3 regions of the Allobosea sp. P2_A10 genome follow, and region 3 is predicted to be linked to each of the others. Evidence: predicted binding sites of a transcription regulator. Region 3 holds the regulator's gene; each other region holds the start of a gene.

Region 1 (5,989 bases), on a different contig from region 3:
CGCGCGTCCTGCTTGCGATGATCGCGCGCAATCCGAGGGTGGTCGAGGAAACTCTGGCTGCCGGATGAACTGGCGGCGCTCAGGCCGCCGCCATCTCCGCTCTGATCTCGCCGCGCAGTATGTCGAGCAGCACGAGCCCGCTTGCCCGCTCGACATGCCAGAAGGTCCAGCCATTGCAGGCGGGCAAACCCTGCGCCAGCGCGCCGGTCTTGTGGATCGAGCCGACCGCCGGGCCCAGCATCAGCGTACCGTCGGCGCGTATGATCGCCTTGTGGCGGCGCTTTTCGTCGGTGACGACTTCGCCGGCCTTGACCAGCCCCGCCTCGACGAGGCTGAGGAACGGCACGCGCGGTTCGCTGCGCTTCGAGGGCGCGGTCGCGAAGGCTTCCGGCGGCAGCGGTGTGATCGCGGCGATGCGTTTTTTGGCGGCTTCCGCATAGACGCCGTCGCGCTCGCAGCCGATGAAATGGCGCCCGAGCGCCTTCGCCACGGCCCCGGTCGTGCCGGTGCCGAAGAACGGGTCGAGGATGACGTCGCCGGGATTGCTTGCCGAAAGCATGACGCGGGCGAGCAGGGCCTCGGGCTTCTGCGTCGGATGCACTTTCGCGCCCGCGCCGTCCTTCAGCCGTTCCTCGCCTGTGCAGAGCGGCAGATACCAGTCCGAGCGCATCTGCAGATCGTCGTTGCCGCCCTTCAGCGCCTCGTAGTGGAAGGTGTATTTCGAGCGCTCGCCGCGCGCCGCCCAGATCAGGGTCTCGTGCGCGTTGGTGAAGCGGCGGCCGCGGAAATTCGGCATCGGGTTGGCCTTGCGCCAGACGATGTCGTTCAGCATCCAGTAGCCGAGATCCTGCAGGATCGAGCCGACGCGGAAGATGTTGTGATAGGAGCCGATCACCCAGATCGCGCCGTCGGGCTTCAGTACGCGGCGGCAGGCGGTGAGCCAGGCGCGGGTGAAGGCGTCGTATTCGGCAAAGGACGAGAACTTGTCCCAGTCGTCATCGACGGCGTCGACGAGGCTGTCGTCGGGCCGGCGCAGATCGCCGCCGAGCTGGAGGTTGTAGGGCGGGTCGGCGAAGACGAGATCGACGCTGGCCGCGGGCAGGGCGTCGATCGCGGCGACGCAGTCGCCGACGAGCACCTGATCGAGCGGCAGTCCCGGAGGAAGGCCGGTTTTTTCGTGACGAAGGCTCGTGGCCTTCATCCGGGACTCCAGCGCGGGCCGTCCGGTACGCGAGACTTGAATCCGGACGGCGGCGCTGGTGGTCCCGGTACGCAAGATACCCATGACGCCCAGACCATTACGCAACTTCAACAGTCGCGATCATGGCGAGTCAGGGTAAAAGCCGGGTTTCCCGGTTGAAATAAATCCGTCTCGTTTTGGGGCTGCAGTTTTTGCCTAGCCCTTTGGCGAACAAGGCGAATTCCTAACCGCAGGTTAATGCCCGGCCAGCGCCTCAGCGCCGCCAGACGCCCTTCACCGGCGCAAACGAGAAGCGGTGCTCGGGGCAGGGACCATGCTTCAGGATCGCGGCGCGATGCACGGCCGTGCCGTAGCCGGCATGGCCGGCAAAGCCATAGGCCGGGTAGCGTTGCGACAACCGCGCCATCATCGCGTCGCGCGTCACCTTGGCGACGATCGATGCCGCCGCGATCGAGGCGACCAGCGCATCGCCCTTGACGATCGCCTCGCAGGGGTAGGCCAGCACCGGCGGGTCATTGCCGTCGACCAGCAGCTTGGCCGGTAAGAGTGGCAGCGCCGCGATCGCCCGCCGCATCGCCAGCAATGTCGCCTGCCGGATGTTGAGCGCGTCGATCTCGACAGCCGTCGCGCTGCCGACGCCGATGCCGAGCGCCGATTCGGCGATCTCTTCAAACAGCGTCTCGCGCCGCGCCACGCTCAGCTTCTTTGAATCGTCGAGACCGGCTGGCACGTATGCGGGATCGAGAATGACAGCCGCCGCGACCACCGGCCCGGCCAGCGGTCCGCGCCCGACCTCGTCGACCCCGGCCAGCGGCCAGAAGCCCTCGGCGATGGCTTTCGTCTCGCGGCTGAAATCGGCGGTCATGCCCGGCTTATGGCCGAGACCGTTCATCTAGAACAGGTTCAACTGCGCCTTCTCCTTTTCCGGCTTCAGGAACAGGTCGCTGCGCAGCCTCAGCCGCGTGCCGTTGAAGCCGAGCCGCTCGGCCGCCCTCTCGAAACGGCGGCCGATCATCCAGGCATAGGGACCCGAACCGACCTGCCTCTGGCCCCAGGCGGCGTCGTAATCCTTGCCGCCGCGCGTCGAGCGGATCAGCGAGACGACATGGCGCAGCTTGTCGGGATGATGCGTCAGGAGCCAGTCCTGCACGAGATCCTTCACCTCCAGCGGCAGCCGCAGCAGCACATAGCCGGCCTCGCGCGCGCCGGCCGCCTTCGCCGCGTCGAGAATCCGCTCGATCTCGTGCTCGTTGATCGCGGGGATGATCGGCGCGACCAGCACCGTCACGGGGATGCCGGCTTCCGACAACGCCCTGATCGTCTCCAGGCGCTTGGCGGGCGAGGCGGCGCGCGGCTCCATGGTGCGCGCGACCTTGGGGTCGAGCGTCGTCAGCGAGATCGCGACCTTGGCCAGCCCCTTGGCCGCCATCGGCGCGAGGATATCGATGTCGCGCTGGACCAGCGCCGATTTCGTCACGATCCCGACGGGGTGGTTGAAACGCTCCAGCACCTCCAGGATCGAACGCATGATCCGCAGCTTCTTCTCGATCGGCTGATAGGCATCGGTGTTGGTGCCGATTGCGATCGTGCGCGGCTGGTAGGAGGCGGCCGAGAGCTCTTTTTCCAGCAGCAGCGCCGCATCGGGCTTGGCCGTCAGCTTGCTCTCGAAATCGAGCCCCGGCGACAGGCCGAGATAGGCGTGGCTCGGCCGCGCGAAGCAGTAGACGCAGCCATGCTCGCAGCCGCGATAGGGGTTGATCGAGCGGTCGAACGAGATATCGGGCGAATCGTTTTTGGTGATGATCGTGCGCGGCTTCTCGATCGAGACCTCGGTCCTGAACGCCGGCAATTCGCCCAGCGTGCCCCAGCCATCATCATCGCTGATGCGCTGCTCGGCTTCGAAGCGTCCGCCGGGGTTGATCGTTGCGCCACGCCCGCGTCGCCGCTCGGGGTCGATCCGGTGCCCGGCATAGGCCAATGGATCGACGGGGGCGACGCGCGCCGAGATCGAGGCGGGCTCGCCATCCTGCCGCCGCAGCATGCGCGCCGCGATCGGCCGGGCCGAGGGCCTGGCAGAGGGCGTTGCAGGGTGCGGGCTTGAGGCCATGGCGCTGAACCGTCCTGAAAGCAGCCGGGAATCGGCATGTTTCTCTGCCTTCAATGTGAACATATCAGGAACAGATTGCAAGTGACAGGATTGCGACATGCTGCGCTGCGCCATATGGATTGCACATGCTCACAGCCGTGATCCGGGCCGATGGCTCGCCCAATCTGCTCGCCGCGACGTTCTCGGTCCTGATCCCCGCCGTTGCCGACGGGTTTCTCGGGCATGCCGTCGTGGTCGATGCCGCCGGCGACAGCGATGTCGAGCGCCTGGCCGACGCCACGGGTGCGAGTTATCTGCGTGCGGGCGGCGCCGAAGGCTGGCATCTCGGCGGGGCGCAGGCGCGCGGCGACTGGCTGCTCCTGCTCGAGGCCGGCGACGTGCCGCAAGCGCATTGGGCCCAGGTCGTCGAACGGCATCTGATGCTCGCGCCCGACATGCCCGGCCTGATCCCGCTGCGCGGCGTCGCCGGCTCGCTGCGCGAGCGCGCGGCGATCTCGTTTGGGGCAAGGCGGCTGCGCGCCGGTCTCGTCGTGCCCAAGGGCATCGTGCTCGCCGGCCGTCTCGGCGGCGCGCCGCGCCGGCTTTCGGTCAGGCGCGAGCGCGCCGGCGTCTAGAGCACGCGCCGATCAGATTGCGCCGCAATCCGATCGGATAACGCGTTCTCTATCATGAGTTTAGAGGCGGATTTACCGATCAGATTGGTTCAAACTGATCGGATCCGGCTCTGGGCGTCGCGGCTTCGCCGCAAAGGCGCTCTATCCCGTCATTGTCGGATTATGCTGGCGCCGGATGCGGCTGCGGCGAAAGCAGGAGAACGGGCATGGAGATCAAACGCAGCGGCTCGCAGCCCTCGGGTAAGGGCCCGGCGGAGTATTTCACCGGCACGGTCCGGGTCGATCCGCTCTTCAATCCGCCCGAACCCGCGCGCATCGCCACCGCGCTGGTGACGTTCGAGCCGGGCGCGCGGACGGCCTGGCACACCCATCCCCTCGGGCAGACCCTGATCGTCACGGCCGGCTGCGGGCGGGTCCAGCGCGAAGGCGGGCCGGTGGAGGAGGTCAGGGCCGGCGACATCGTCTGGTTTCCGCCCGGCGAAAAGCACTGGCACGGCGCAACCGCGACCACGGCGATGAGCCACATCGCGCTTCAGGAAAAGCTCAACGGCTCACCGGTCGACTGGATGGAGCACGTCACCGACGCGCAGTACGGCGGCTAAGGGCGCGCTAATTTTATACCGAACGACGCCGTCATTCCGGACAATCGGAAAAGCCGCGCCGATCCGGAATCCATCATAAAGCACGGCGGCGCTCTATGATGGATTCCGGGTCTGCGCTTCGCTTCGCCCGGAATGACGGCGTGCTTCCATGTCAATCAACAGGTTCTAAAGCTGCTGCGCTTTGAACGTGTCGCAGCTCTGCATCGAGCCTGAGCGCAGGCCGGTGGTGAACCAGCGCGTGCGCTGCGCCGAGGAACCATGCGTGAAGGAATCGGGCACGACCTGACCCTGCGAGGCCTTCTGCAGCCGGTCGTCGCCGATCGCGGCGGCGGTCTTCATGGCTTCGTCGACATCGCCCTGGTCGATGCGCCCCATCGCCTGGATGTTGTTGGCCCAGACGCCGGCGAAGCAGTCGGCCTGCAATTCGATGCGCACCGAGATCGCATTGGCGTCGCGCTCGGAGGAACGCTCGCGCAACTGGTTGGCCTTGGGCAGGATGCCAATCAGGTTCTGGATGTGGTGGCCGACCTCGTGGCCGACGACATAGGCATAGGCGAAATCACCGCCGCCGCCGAGCTTGCGCTGCATCTCCTGGAAGAACGACAAATCGAGATAGACCCGCTTGTCGGGCGGGCAATAGAACGGCCCCATCGCCGACTGCGCCGTGCCGCAGGCCGAGCTGGAAACGCGGTCGAACAGCACGAGGCGCGGCGCGACATAGCGGGTGTTGGCCTGCTGCGGCAGCACCTTCGACCAGACGTCCTCGTTCTGCGCCAGCACGGCCGAGACGAAGCGGCCCATCTCGTCGGTCGGCGGCCCCGACGACTTGCGCGTCTCCTGCGTCGGCGCCTGCCGGCCGCCGATGCCGCCGATCAGCTCCGCCCCGCCGATCAGCAGGCGCGGATCGATGCCCAGCGCCCAGCCGACGAGCCCGAGCACCACCATCGTGCCGATGCCCATGCCGCCGCGCCCGCCGGGGATGCCGGCAAAGGTGCCGCCGCCGCCATCGCCGCGCCGGTCCTCGACATTCTCGGACTGGCGATAATCTTCCCACTGCATGGCGTCGTCCCCGGAAAAGCTCCGCGCAATCTCGGGGAGACGCGGCCGGAACTCAAGCCGTCATTCAACCCGGCGCGCGCAAGGCGGTTCCGTCCTCAGTGATATCCGCCCTCGGCCTTCACCTTGCCGCGGAAGGTCCAGTACACGAACGCCGTATAGAACAGGATCATCGGCAGCAGGAAGGAGACCCCGATCAGCACGAAGATATGCGAGGCCGGCGTCGCCGCCACGTCCCAGATCGTCAGGCTCGGCGGCACGAGATAGGGGTAGTTCGAGATCGCCAGCCCCAGAAAACACAGCACGAAGATCGCGATGGTGAAGGCGAAGGGCGTGAACTCATGCGCCCCATGCAGCCGCTTCCAGGCCATGAAGGCGCAGAAGGCCGTCAGCAGGGGGAAGGGCCAGA
Region 2 (5,079 bases), on a different contig from region 3:
CGCCATGCCGGTTGAACGCGACCGCGAGGCTATGGGCCGATTCCAGGAAGTCGTCCCCGAGTTCGCCCGAGGCGAGCCGGATCCAGTGGGCGAGGCGCAGCTCACGCACCTCCGGCACCTCAAGCGCGCGCTTCGTCTCTGGCCAGGGTTCGAACTGGGGGGTCAGTTCGTCGAGCAGCGCCGGCAGCCGCGCCCGCGCGAACGCCGCCTGCCGGCCAAGCAAGGCGAGATCGCCCGGCCCGATCTGGAAGGCGCGGAAGCGCTGTTCCTGTTCGACGATCGGATTGGAGGACAAGGATGCCATGGAACCTGAATGTATCGAACGCCGCCACAGGCGCTGTCGTCGCAGGTTCAACTGTGAAACCATGTCGCAAAGAATGACTTAACGGTATGCCGATCCGGATCGATCGAAGCGAAATCGTGATCGGTCGGGCCGGCTTGCCTGCCGGCGAAGCGCCCGCCTATAAGGCCGGTGCGTCCGATCCGGCCGGCCCGTCAGGTCCACTGGGCGGCATTCAGACAGACCAAGACAGCAGAGGCTGCAATCCCATGGCCGGCCATTCACAGTTCAAGAACATCATGCACCGCAAGGGCAAGCAGGACGCCGTGCGCGCCAAGCTGTTCTCGAAACTGGGCCGCGAAATTACCGTCGCCGCCAAGATGGGCATGCCCGACCCCGCGATGAACCCGCGCCTGCGCATGGCGGTGATCGCGGCGCGCGCCGAGAACATGCCCAAGGACAACATCCAGCGCGCCATCAACAAGGCGGCCGGCGGCGAGGGCGACAACTATGACGAGGTCCGCTACGAGGGCTACGGGCCGGGCGGGGCGGCCGTCATCGTCGAGGCGCTGACCGACAACCGCAACCGCACCGCATCGGCCGTGCGCTCCTACTTCACCAAGTCCGGCGGTGTCCTGGGCGAGAGCAATTCGGTCTCGTTCATGTTCAGCCGCGTCGGCGAGATCAGCTATCCCGCGACCGTCGGCGACGCCGACAAGGTCATGGAGGCCGCGATCGAGGCCGGGGCCGACGACGTCATCTCCGACGAGAACGGCCATGTCATCCTGTGCGCCTTCGACGCGCTGAACGAGGTCTCCAAGGCGCTGGAAGCGGCGCTGGGCGCGCCCACCTCGGCCAAGCCCGTCTGGCGGCCGACGACATCAGCCCCGCTCGACGAGGAAAAGGCCGCCTCGATGATGCGGCTGATGGAAGCGCTCGACAATGACGACGACGTTCAGAACGTCTTCGCCAATTTCGAGATCGCCGACGACGTGATGGCCAAGCTCGGCGTGGCGTGAAGGAGCGTCATTCTCGGGCTCGACCCGAGAATCTCCAACAGAATGAGGCTCGTCCGGCCCGAGATGCTCGGGTCGAGCCCGAGCATGACGGCTCGCTCTACCGCCCGATCAGGCCGTCCCAGAGCGGCAGGCTGACCAGCGCGCTGGCGAAGATCACGAGATAGGCGCCGCGCCGGAATGTCGCTTCCGAAGCGATGCGGAAGCCATGCGTGCCCGCCCACATGCCTGCTCCGTAGACCGCCATCAGCGGCAGCGCCGTCAGCAGCGCCTGCGCGTTCAGGATGCCGGCGAACCAGAGCGTGACGCCGCTGATCACGGTCGAGAGGCCGAAGAAGGTCTGCAGGTTGGCGCGGGTCTTGTGGCGGTCGTTGCGCTGGGCGCCGAGCCAGAACACGGCGAGCGGCATGCCGCCGATCGAAGCCATGCCGTTGAACAGGCCAGACAGCACGCCGACGCAGAGCGAGAGCGGGATGCCGGGCCGGCCGTGATAGCGCCAGCCCGAGGCCATCAGCGCCACGGCCGACAAAACGAGCCCGGCGAGGATCCAGCGCATGGTCTCACGGTCGAGCCAGATCAGCAGCCAGATGCCGGCGGGCAACGCCAGCGTCGCCGTCGCCAGCAGCGGCAGGACCTCGCGCCATTCGGCATTGCGGGCGCTGCGCGCCGCGAGCGGCAGCGCAAAGGGCAGGTCGATGCAGAAGATCAGGCCGAGCGCCGCGACCGGCCCCAGCACCAGGCTCGCCAGCGGCATGAACACCATGGCGAAGCCGAAGCCGGTGAAGCCGCGCACCAGTCCGCCGAGCATGGCCGCCAGCAGCAGGGTGGCGATGCCGGCGAGCGGCAGGCCGGGAAAGGCAAGGCGGAGGAAATCGGTCATCGGTGCGTGGCTGGAGTCTTCAAGCGGCGGTCAGGCCTTGATTGTCGCTCCCGCACCAACACGCAAGCGGCAGGAGCGACAACCCCCGATGCGGTGATGCGACTGATGCACCGCAGTCATCGATCGTTAGGGCAAAGATGGAACAAAGCGTGTCCACATGCTAGACCAGTTCCGCGTTTCCCTGAATCGCGAAACTGGTCTAGCTCCTTGTTATGTTGCATTTTCTTCACGCGAACCGGCGCCCACTTCGCTCGAAAATACGCTAGGCTTCGCCAACATGAACCCGCCGATTCGCATCCTTGGTCTCGACCCCGGTCTCCGCAAGACCGGCTGGGGCGTGATCCTGTCCGAAGGCAGCAAGCTCGGCTTCATCGCCTGTGGCTGCGTCGAGAGCGATCAGGCCCGGACGCTTGCCGAGAGGCTGCGGCAACTGCATGAGGGGCTCGCCCAGGTGATCGCGGCGTGGACGCCCGACGAGGTCGCGGTCGAGGAGACCTTCGTCAACCGCGATCCGCAATCGGCGCTGAAGCTCGGGCAGGCGCGCGGCATTGCGCTGGTCGTGCCGGCGCTGGCGGGTCTGAGCGTCGCCGAATACGCCGCCAACCTCGTCAAGAAGACCGTGGTCGGCGTCGGCCATGCCGACAAGATACAGGTTCAGGCGATGATCCGGGTGCTGCTGCCGAAGGCCGAGACGAAATCGGCCGATGCGGCCGACGCGCTGGCGGTGGCGATCTGCCACGCCCAGCATCGCGGCATGCGGTCGCTGGTCGCGCAGATGCGTGCGGGCTGAAAGCGTGGTCAAACTGGCACTCAATCTTCAGCCGAGGTTTTCGTGAACCTACCCCAGACCATGTCATCCCGGGCGCAGCGCAGCGCAGACCCGGGATCCATTCCAGAACGCTTGCAGGAGAGGTTCAGGAATGGATCCCGGGTCTCCCTGCGGTCGCCCGGGATGACCCACGCAGGTACGAGGCAATGATCGGCAAGCTCAAGGGGATCATCGATTCCTATGGCGAGGACCATGTCATCCTCGACGTGCAGGGCGTCGGCTATGTCGTGCAGTGCTCGTCGCGCACGCTCCAGCGCCTGCCCAAGCCGGGCGAGGCGGCCGCGCTCTCGATCGAGACCCATGTGCGCGAGGACGCGATCCGGCTCTACGGCTTCATGTCCGACAATGAGCGCGACTGGTTCCGGCTGATGCAGGTGGTGCAGGGCGTCGGTGCAAAGGTCGCGCTCGCCATCCTCTCGACGCTCGAGCCCGGTGCATTGGCGACCGCGATCGCCACCAACGACAAGGCGGCTGTGGCGCGGGCGCCCGGCGTCGGGCCGAAACTGGCGCAGCGGCTCTGCGCCGAGCTCAAGGACAAGGCCCCGGCGTTTGGCCATATCGACCCCGGCGTGGCGCAGCTTGCCGGCGCGCTGGAGACCCGCAACCTGCCGCAGCCGGTGGCGGACGCGGTCTCGGCTTTGGCCAATCTCGGCTATCCGCAGGCGCAGGCGGTGGCTGCGGTCGCGGCCGCTTCGCGCGCGGCCAGCGAGGGAGCCGGCACGGCGCAACTGATCAAGCTTGGCTTGAGGGAATTGGCGAAGTGAGTGGCGTTCGATGAGTGACCAGCGCCGGCCCGGCCTCATGACCCCCGAGCGTCGCGACGACGACAGCGAGACGTCGCTGCGGCCGCTTTCGCTCGCCGATTTTACGGGCCAGGCGGCGGCGCGAGCCAATCTCCAGGTCTTCATCAACGCGGCCAAATCGCGTGGCGATGCGCTCGACCATGTCCTGTTCGTCGGCCCGCCGGGCCTGGGCAAGACGACATTGGCGCAGATCGTGGCGCGCGAGCTCGGCGTCAATTTCCGCTCGACCTCGGGACCGGTGATCGCGAAGGCCGGCGATCTCGCGGCGCAGCTCACCAATCTCGAGGAGCGCGACGTGCTCTTCATCGACGAAATCCACCGGCTCAACCCGGCGGTCGAGGAAATCCTCTATCCGGCGATGGAGGACTACCAGCTCGACCTGATCATCGGCGAGGGCCCGGCCGCGCGCTCGGTCAAGATCGACCTGCCGAAGTTCACGCTGGTGGGCGCGACGACGCGGCAGGGTTTGCTGACGACGCCGCTGCGCGACCGCTTCGGCATCCCGATCAGGCTGCAGTTCTACACCGTCGAGGAGTTGCAGAGCATCGTGGCGCGCGGCGCGCGCGTGCTCGGCGTCGGCATGAGCGAGGATGGCGCCAACGAGATCGCCAAGCGTTCCCGAGGGACCCCTCGCATAGCCGGCCGGCTGCTCAGGCGGGTGCGCGACTTCGCCATCGTCGATGGCGATCCGGTGGTGACGCGCTCCGTCGCCGACAAGGCGCTGGGGCTTCTCGATGTCGACGCCATCGGGCTGGACACCATGGACCGGCGTTACCTCACGACGGTCGCGATCAATTTCGGCGGCGGGCCGGTCGGGATCGAGACCATCGCGGCTTCGCTGTCGGAGCCGCGCGACGCGATCGAGGAGATCATCGAACCCTTCCTGCTCCAGCAGGGCTTCATCCAGCGCACCCCGCGCGGGCGGCTGCTGACGCCACATGCCTTCCGGCATCTCGGCATGCCCGAACCGGCCCGGGAGGTGGCGCAGTTCGGGCTGTTCGGGGACGAAGGGGAGGGGTGAGTGGCGCGTCGCCCTGGCCTGCATTATGATCTCCGGCGGAGGATATGAAGCATGACGGTCAGACTCCCCCCCGACATCGAGGCACTTGTTGCGGCGCGCGTCAGCAGCGGAGAATTCGCGAGCGCCGAGGAGGTGGTCCGTTCCGCCATGGCGCCGTGGATCGAGCGCGAGCGGCTGAGGGAGGTCGCATTGGCTGGGGTTCGCGCGAAGATCGCCGAAGGCGATGCCGACCCGGTCGATCTGACGCCGT
Region 3 (5,989 bases):
ATCTGCGCGATGGCTTGTCGCGCGCCGTCGGCGTGATCGATTCCGGCCAGGCGAAGGCGACGCTGGCTGCGCTGATCGCCAGCTCGAACCTGTGAGGCGGTGGTGACCGATATTCTCGCGACCATCGAAGCCTACAAGCGCAAGGAGATTGCGGCGGCCAAAGCCGCAATCCCGCAAGCCGAGATCGAGCGGCGGGCGCTGGCGGCCTCGCCCGTGCGCGGCTTTGCGGCGGCGCTAACGGCAAAGCATCAAGCCGGCAACCCCGCCCTTATCGCAGAGATCAAGAAGGCTAGTCCCTCCAAGGGGTTGATCCGGGCCGATTTCGATCCGCCTGCACTGGCGCGCGCCTATGCTGAGGGCGGCGCGGCCTGCCTGTCCGTGCTGACCGACGCGCCCTCCTTCCAGGGGCGGCCGGAGTTCCTGACGCAGGCGCGTGAGGCGTCGCGCTTGCCGGCGCTGCGCAAGGATTTCCTCTACGAGCCCTATCAGGTGTTCGAGGCTCGCGCCTGGGGGGCGGACTGCATTTTGATCATCATGGCCGGCGTCGATGACGCGACGGCGCGCGCCCTGAACGAGACGGCGACGGCCTTGGGCATGGACGTGCTGGTCGAGGTCCATAACGAGGCCGAGCTCGATCGCGGGCTGGTGCTGGGCAGCAAAATGCTCGGCATCAACAACCGCGACCTGCGCAGCTTCCATGTCGATCTCGCCGTGACCGAGCGCCTCGCGCCGCGTGTTCCGGCCGATCGGATCATCGTGGGCGAAAGCGGCATCTTCAGCCATGCCGAGATCCTGCGGCTGAAACGATGCGGCGTCGAAACCTTCCTCGTCGGCGAAAGCCTGATGCGGCAGGCCGATGTCGCGGCAGCCACACGCGATCTGCTGACCGGCTCCGGCGCCGAGGCCGCCGCGTGACCGGGCTCAGCCATCTCGACGCGCTGGGCCAGGCCCATATGGTCGATGTCGGCGACAAGGCCGAGACCGTGCGCATGGCGGTGGCCGAGGGCTGCGTCGTGATGCTGCCGGAAACGCTCGCGATCGTGCGGCGCGGCGACGCCAAAAAGGGCGACGTGCTCGGCACGGCCCGTCTCGCCGGCATCATGGCGGCCAAGCGGACCCATGAGCTGATCCCACTCTGCCACCCGCTGCTGATCAGCAAGATCGCGGTCGATCTCGTCATCGACGAAGCGCTGCCGGGTGTGCGCGTGACGGCGGAGGTGAGAATGAAAGGCCAGACCGGCGTCGAGATGGAGGCGCTGACGGCGGTCTCGGTCGCCTGCCTGACGGTCTACGACATGGTCAAGGCGGTCGACCGCGCCATGCGGATCGAAGGCATACGACTCATCCATAAATCCGGCGGCAAGTCAGGCGTCTACGAGGCCAAGGCGGTCTGATGGCGCTGACGCCGGTCAAGGTGGCTCTGCGCGCGCTGCTCGACAGCGTTCCCGGCCCGACGCCGGGCGAGAGCCTGCCGCTTGCGCAATGCGCCGGCCGGGTGCTCGCCGCCGACATTATCGCGCTCAGGACGCAGCCGCCTTTCGCCAATTCGGCGATGGACGGCTATGCGGTCCGCGCCGAGGATTGCGCGGCGGGGCAAGAACTCGCTGTCATCGGAGAATCCGCCGCCGGGCGCGCCTTCGCGAGGGCGCTTGGTGCGGGCGAGGCCGTGCGCATCTTCACCGGCGCGCCGATCCCCGCCGGCGCCGATGCGATCCTGATCCAGGAGAACGCCGATGGCGTCGGGACAGCGACAATCCGGGTGCGCGAGACCACAAGCAGGGGCCGCTTCGTGCGCCCGGCCGGGCTCGACTTCCGCGACGGCGACGTCTTGCTGCCAGCCGGGCGCGTCCTCGACAGCGCGGCGCTCGGCCTCGCCGCCGCCGGCGGTCATCCTGCGCTGACGCTGCGGCGCAAGCCGCTGGTCGCGATCCTGGCCACCGGCGACGAACTCGTCCTGCCCGGCGAGCCTGTCGGGCCCGACCAGATCGTCGCATCCAACAGCTTTTCGCTGGCCGCGATCGTCGAGGCTGCGGGAGGCATCGTCCTCGATCTCGGCATCGCGCGCGACAACCACCCCGACCTCGCCGCCAAGATCGAGGCGGCGAAAGCCTCCGGCGCGGATGTCCTGATCACGTTGGGGGGCGCATCTGTCGGAGAGCACGATCTCGTCCAGTCGGCGCTGAAGGCGCAAGGGATGGCTCTCGGTTTCTGGAAGATCGCAATGCGGCCTGGTAAGCCGATGATGATGGGCCGGCTCGGAGCGATGGTCGCCGTCGGTCTGCCGGGAAATCCGGTGGCGTCGATCGTCTGCGGGCATCTCTTCGTCGTGCCGCTGATCGAGGCGCTGCTCGGCATGGATGCACCCGAGCGCGACAGGAGCGAGCCGGCCTTCCTCGGCAGTGACATGCCGGCCAATGACGAGCGCGAGGATTATCTGCGCTCCGACCTCGCACCGATCGCGGCCGGCTGGCAGGTCACGCCTTTCACCAGGCAGGATTCCTCGATGCTGGGGACGCTGGCGCGCGCGCAGGCTCTGGCGATCCGCCCCGCCTTTGCCCCGGCTGCAAGGCAGGGCGATCCCTGCCGGATCATCCGCCTGCGCTAGGCCTGCTTGTGGAACACAACACGAACGTGTATGGTGTTCGTGATTTGTTTCGATTCTGCGCCAAGCCTTGGCCAGAACGTCGATCATCGCGCCGGCGGGGACCATGCTGACACGCAAACAGTTCGAACTGCTTCGCTTTATCCAGGAGCGCCTGCGTGAAAGCGGCGTACCTCCCTCCTTCGACGAGATGAAGGATGCGCTCGACCTGAAATCGAAATCGGGCATCCATCGCCTGATCATGGCGCTCGAGGAGCGCGGCTTCATCCGCAGGCTGCCGAACCGCGCGCGCGCGCTCGAGGTGATCAAGCTGCCCGATGGCGTGGCCGGTGCGCAGAGCCCGCGCGGACGCTTCAGTCCTTCGGTCGTACAGGGTGGTCTCGGCAAGGTCAGGCCAGCGTCCTCGACGCCCGATGAGGATATCCGCTCGACCATCGCCATTCCGGTCATGGGGCGGATCGCGGCCGGCACGCCGATCTCGGCGATCCAGAGCCGCAGCCACAATGTCTCTATGCCCGCCGACATGCTTGGAGCCGGCGAGCATTACGCGCTGGAGGTGCGCGGCGATTCGATGGTCGAGGCCGGCATTCTCGACGGCGATACCGTCGTCATCCGCAGGCAGGACACCGCCAATACCGGCGACATCATCGTGGCGCTGATCGACGACGAGGAAGCGACGCTGAAGCGCCTGCGCAAGCGTGGGTCGTCGATCGCGCTGGAGGCTGCCAACCCCGCCTACGAGACCCGCGTGCTCGGGCCCGACCGGGTCAAGATTCAGGGCCGACTCGTCAACCTGATGCGGCGCTACTGAAGGCTGTCGGTCTCCGCACCGCTGGCTTCGTCGGCAACAGCCGGCGCCGGGGTTTGCTGCTGGACGGGACGCGCCGCTGAGGCTGCCCGTCTTGTCCATGGGCGCTCGGCATCCGGGCGTTCCGATTGCAGTGTTCGCCAGCCCCCGACGCGGCTGACCAGTGAGGTCGCACCATCACGGCCGAGCGCCATGCGGTCGATCAGTTTCGCGTCGCAGACTGCCGACCACGGGATCGGCGTCACCACGAGGTCGGCGCGTCGACAATCCTCGATGCTCGCGATGCGCTCGCGAGCATAGACGATGCTGCGGCCATCCTTGCCGCGAATGACGCAGCCGAGCGTGTCGCAGGCAACGCCCTGACGCAGCGATGCGTCCGTGGGCGGGCGGCTGTCGCCATCGGCGGTCAGCCATTGCTGGACGACGAAGGCGCTGGGGCGGCCGGCAAGAAGCAGGCGGCCGTCGGGACCGCGCACGGCGATGCCGGAGCCATCGCGCTCGATCAGGATGTCGGGCCGTTCGGGCTTGGCAGCAACCGCGACGCCTGTCGCCAGCGGCAGGATGGCGAGCAGGCGCAGCTTCGTGCTCCACAGCGTCGCCCAGAGCAGGCAGGCCGAAAAGCAGCCGAGCGCCACCGTGCCGAAGGCCGGGATGATCAGCGTCGAATGGTCGATCGTCGCGACCCAATGGGCGAGCTTCAGGACGAGGTCCGATGCAAAGCCCATCGCCGCCCAGGCCGGCCAGTCTAGGCCGAGCGGATAGGCGAGCACGCCGAAGACCGCTGCGGGCATCACGATCAGCGAGACGAAGGGCAAGGCGAGCGCATTGCCGAGGAGGCCGAATGGGTTGAAGGTCTGGAAGTGATAGGCGCCGAACGGCGCTGTCGCCGCCGTGGCGAGCAATGTCGTGACGACGATCCCGCTGGCGGCAATCCAGAGTGGGCGCAGCGGCCAGGGCCAGGGTGAAGGCGGCGCGGATCGTTCGCGCTCCTCCCAGCGTTCGGCGAAGGCGATGAGCGCCGCGACCGCGCCAAATGACATCTGAAAGCTCGGCCCGAGCAATGCATCGGGTTCCCGCAGCAGGACGATGATGGCGGCAAGCGCGAGGTTGCGCATGCTCAGCGCCGGCCGGTCGACCAGGATCGCACCGAGCATGACCAGCGTCATGATCAGCGAGCGCACCGTCGCGACGTCGGAGCCGGAGAAGACGCAATAGCCGAAGGCCCCAAGCATCGCCGCGCAGGCCGCGATCTTCTTGATCGGCCAGCACAAGGCGAGCGTTTGCGACAAGGCGAGCAGCGCGCGCACGATGCCGAAGATGGTGCCCGCCGCCAGCACCATGTGCAGGCCGGAGATCGAGACGATGTGGTAGATGCCGGCCGCGCGCAGGTCGGTGTTGGTCGTCTCCGTGATCAGCCCGCGCTTGCCGGTGACAAGCGCTGCCGCCATCGCGCCTGCCTGTCCGCCGCCGACACTGGCGATGCGTTGCGTCAGGGCGTTGCGGGCGCGATCGATCATCACGGCGAGTGCAAGTTCGGGCGGCGGCGGACGCTGCGGTGGAGACAGGACGATCTTGCCGGGAATGTTGCCGACCGCGCCGATGCCCTTGAAGAACGCATCGCGGCCGAAATCATAACCGCCCGGCCGTGCCGGTCCCGGTGGCGGCAGCAGGCGGGCATTGGCCGAAATGTGGTCGCCGGGCGATACCGAACCCGCTTTAATGTTGACGCGGACGCGTCGGGGCTGCCGCTCCGGCTCGACGCCGGCGATGCCGGTGACGAGCACAACCAACCTGGCGCCGACGTCGCGCGCCTCGACCGATTCGACATAGCCGCTGAGCTGGCCGATGCGCGGCCGGTCGAGGATCGGTGTCGCGATCGAGGCCGTGCGCCAGGTCGCGGCGGCAAAGCCGACGAAGGCGGCGGCGACGCCCAAGCACAGATACAGCGCCGGTAGCTTGTGTCGCATCAGCAGCGCCGCCACGCCGGCGATCGAAAATCCCGCCAGAGACGCCCAGAGCGCAGGTTCCCGGTCGGCGGCGAAATAGAGCAGGATGCCGACGCCCATCATCACCGGCAGCCAAAGGAAAAGCCGGCGGCGTTCGGCCTCGGCAGCCAGGGCGGCATTCAGACGTCGGCCCCAGTCCCGGGCCGCGAGCGCAAGCCCTGCCCCGTCCAGCCTGATGACCGGCAGGCGCGGACGCAGGACGCGAACCTGCGCGCCGCGCGGCGTGGTCAGCTCGGGCAAGGCCGACTGCATCGGCTTGGTGCCTCCGGCGGGTGCGGGAGCCAGCGCAACGAGGACAAACCGCCCGCGATCTTGCGCTTAACGCGGACGGCTCGCCCATGTTACAGCGGCCGCGCCGGTTGTCATGCTGCTCCGGCGGAAATTCCCTGTTTGCCCCGGGCTGCCGTTGATCTGGCCCGGCTGGAGCCTTGTTTTCATGAGCGACGCCGTCGTTACGCGCTTTGCCCCCTCGCCCACCGGCTTCCTACATATCGGCGGGGCGCGGACGGCGCTGTTCAACTGGCTCTATGCCCGCCGGCATGGCGGCAAGATGCTGCTGCGCATCGAGGACAC

The links. The regulator LexA, encoded in region 3, represses DNA repair genes until DNA is damaged. The targets are predictions, from matches to a motif close to TGTTCNNNNTGTGTTCNG.
Region 1: a site for LexA is predicted at 3,364-3,381, ahead of AC1DZY_RS05765 (PA0069 family radical SAM protein). Genes of this name have one in related genera too.
Region 2: a site for LexA is predicted at 2,304-2,321, ahead of ruvC (crossover junction endodeoxyribonuclease RuvC). Genes of this name have one in related genera too.

What each region holds. Positions count from the first base shown of each region.
Region 1 is NZ_JBFUCS010000002.1:345,457-351,445, reverse strand. It holds gene AC1DZY_RS05780 (helix-turn-helix domain-containing protein) at 1-68, shown strand, start outside; gene AC1DZY_RS05775 (DNA methyltransferase) at 80-1,285, opposite strand; gene rnhB (ribonuclease HII) at 1,455-2,093, opposite strand; gene AC1DZY_RS05765 (PA0069 family radical SAM protein) at 2,094-3,308, opposite strand; gene AC1DZY_RS05760 (hypothetical protein) at 3,434-3,922, shown strand; gene AC1DZY_RS05755 ((R)-mandelonitrile lyase) at 4,129-4,524, shown strand; gene ypfJ (KPN_02809 family neutral zinc metallopeptidase) at 4,690-5,583, opposite strand; gene cydB (cytochrome d ubiquinol oxidase subunit II) at 5,679-5,989, opposite strand, start outside.
Region 2 is NZ_JBFUCS010000004.1:283,808-288,886, forward strand. It holds gene AC1DZY_RS08805 (methyl-accepting chemotaxis protein) at 1-304, opposite strand, end outside; gene AC1DZY_RS08810 (YebC/PmpR family DNA-binding transcriptional regulator) at 550-1,299, shown strand; gene AC1DZY_RS08815 (sulfite exporter TauE/SafE family protein) at 1,397-2,176, opposite strand; gene ruvC (crossover junction endodeoxyribonuclease RuvC) at 2,454-2,966, shown strand; gene ruvA (Holliday junction branch migration protein RuvA) at 3,152-3,769, shown strand; gene ruvB (Holliday junction branch migration DNA helicase RuvB) at 3,780-4,829, shown strand; gene AC1DZY_RS08835 (ribbon-helix-helix domain-containing protein) at 4,881-5,079, shown strand, end outside.
Region 3 is NZ_JBFUCS010000014.1:62,929-68,917, reverse strand. It holds gene trpD (anthranilate phosphoribosyltransferase) at 1-95, shown strand, start outside; gene trpC (indole-3-glycerol phosphate synthase TrpC) at 100-915, shown strand; gene moaC (cyclic pyranopterin monophosphate synthase MoaC) at 912-1,394, shown strand; gene AC1DZY_RS19050 (molybdopterin molybdotransferase MoeA) at 1,394-2,605, shown strand; gene lexA (transcriptional repressor LexA) at 2,709-3,413, shown strand; gene AC1DZY_RS19040 (ComEC/Rec2 family competence protein) at 3,407-5,668, opposite strand; gene gltX (glutamate--tRNA ligase) at 5,853-5,989, shown strand, end outside.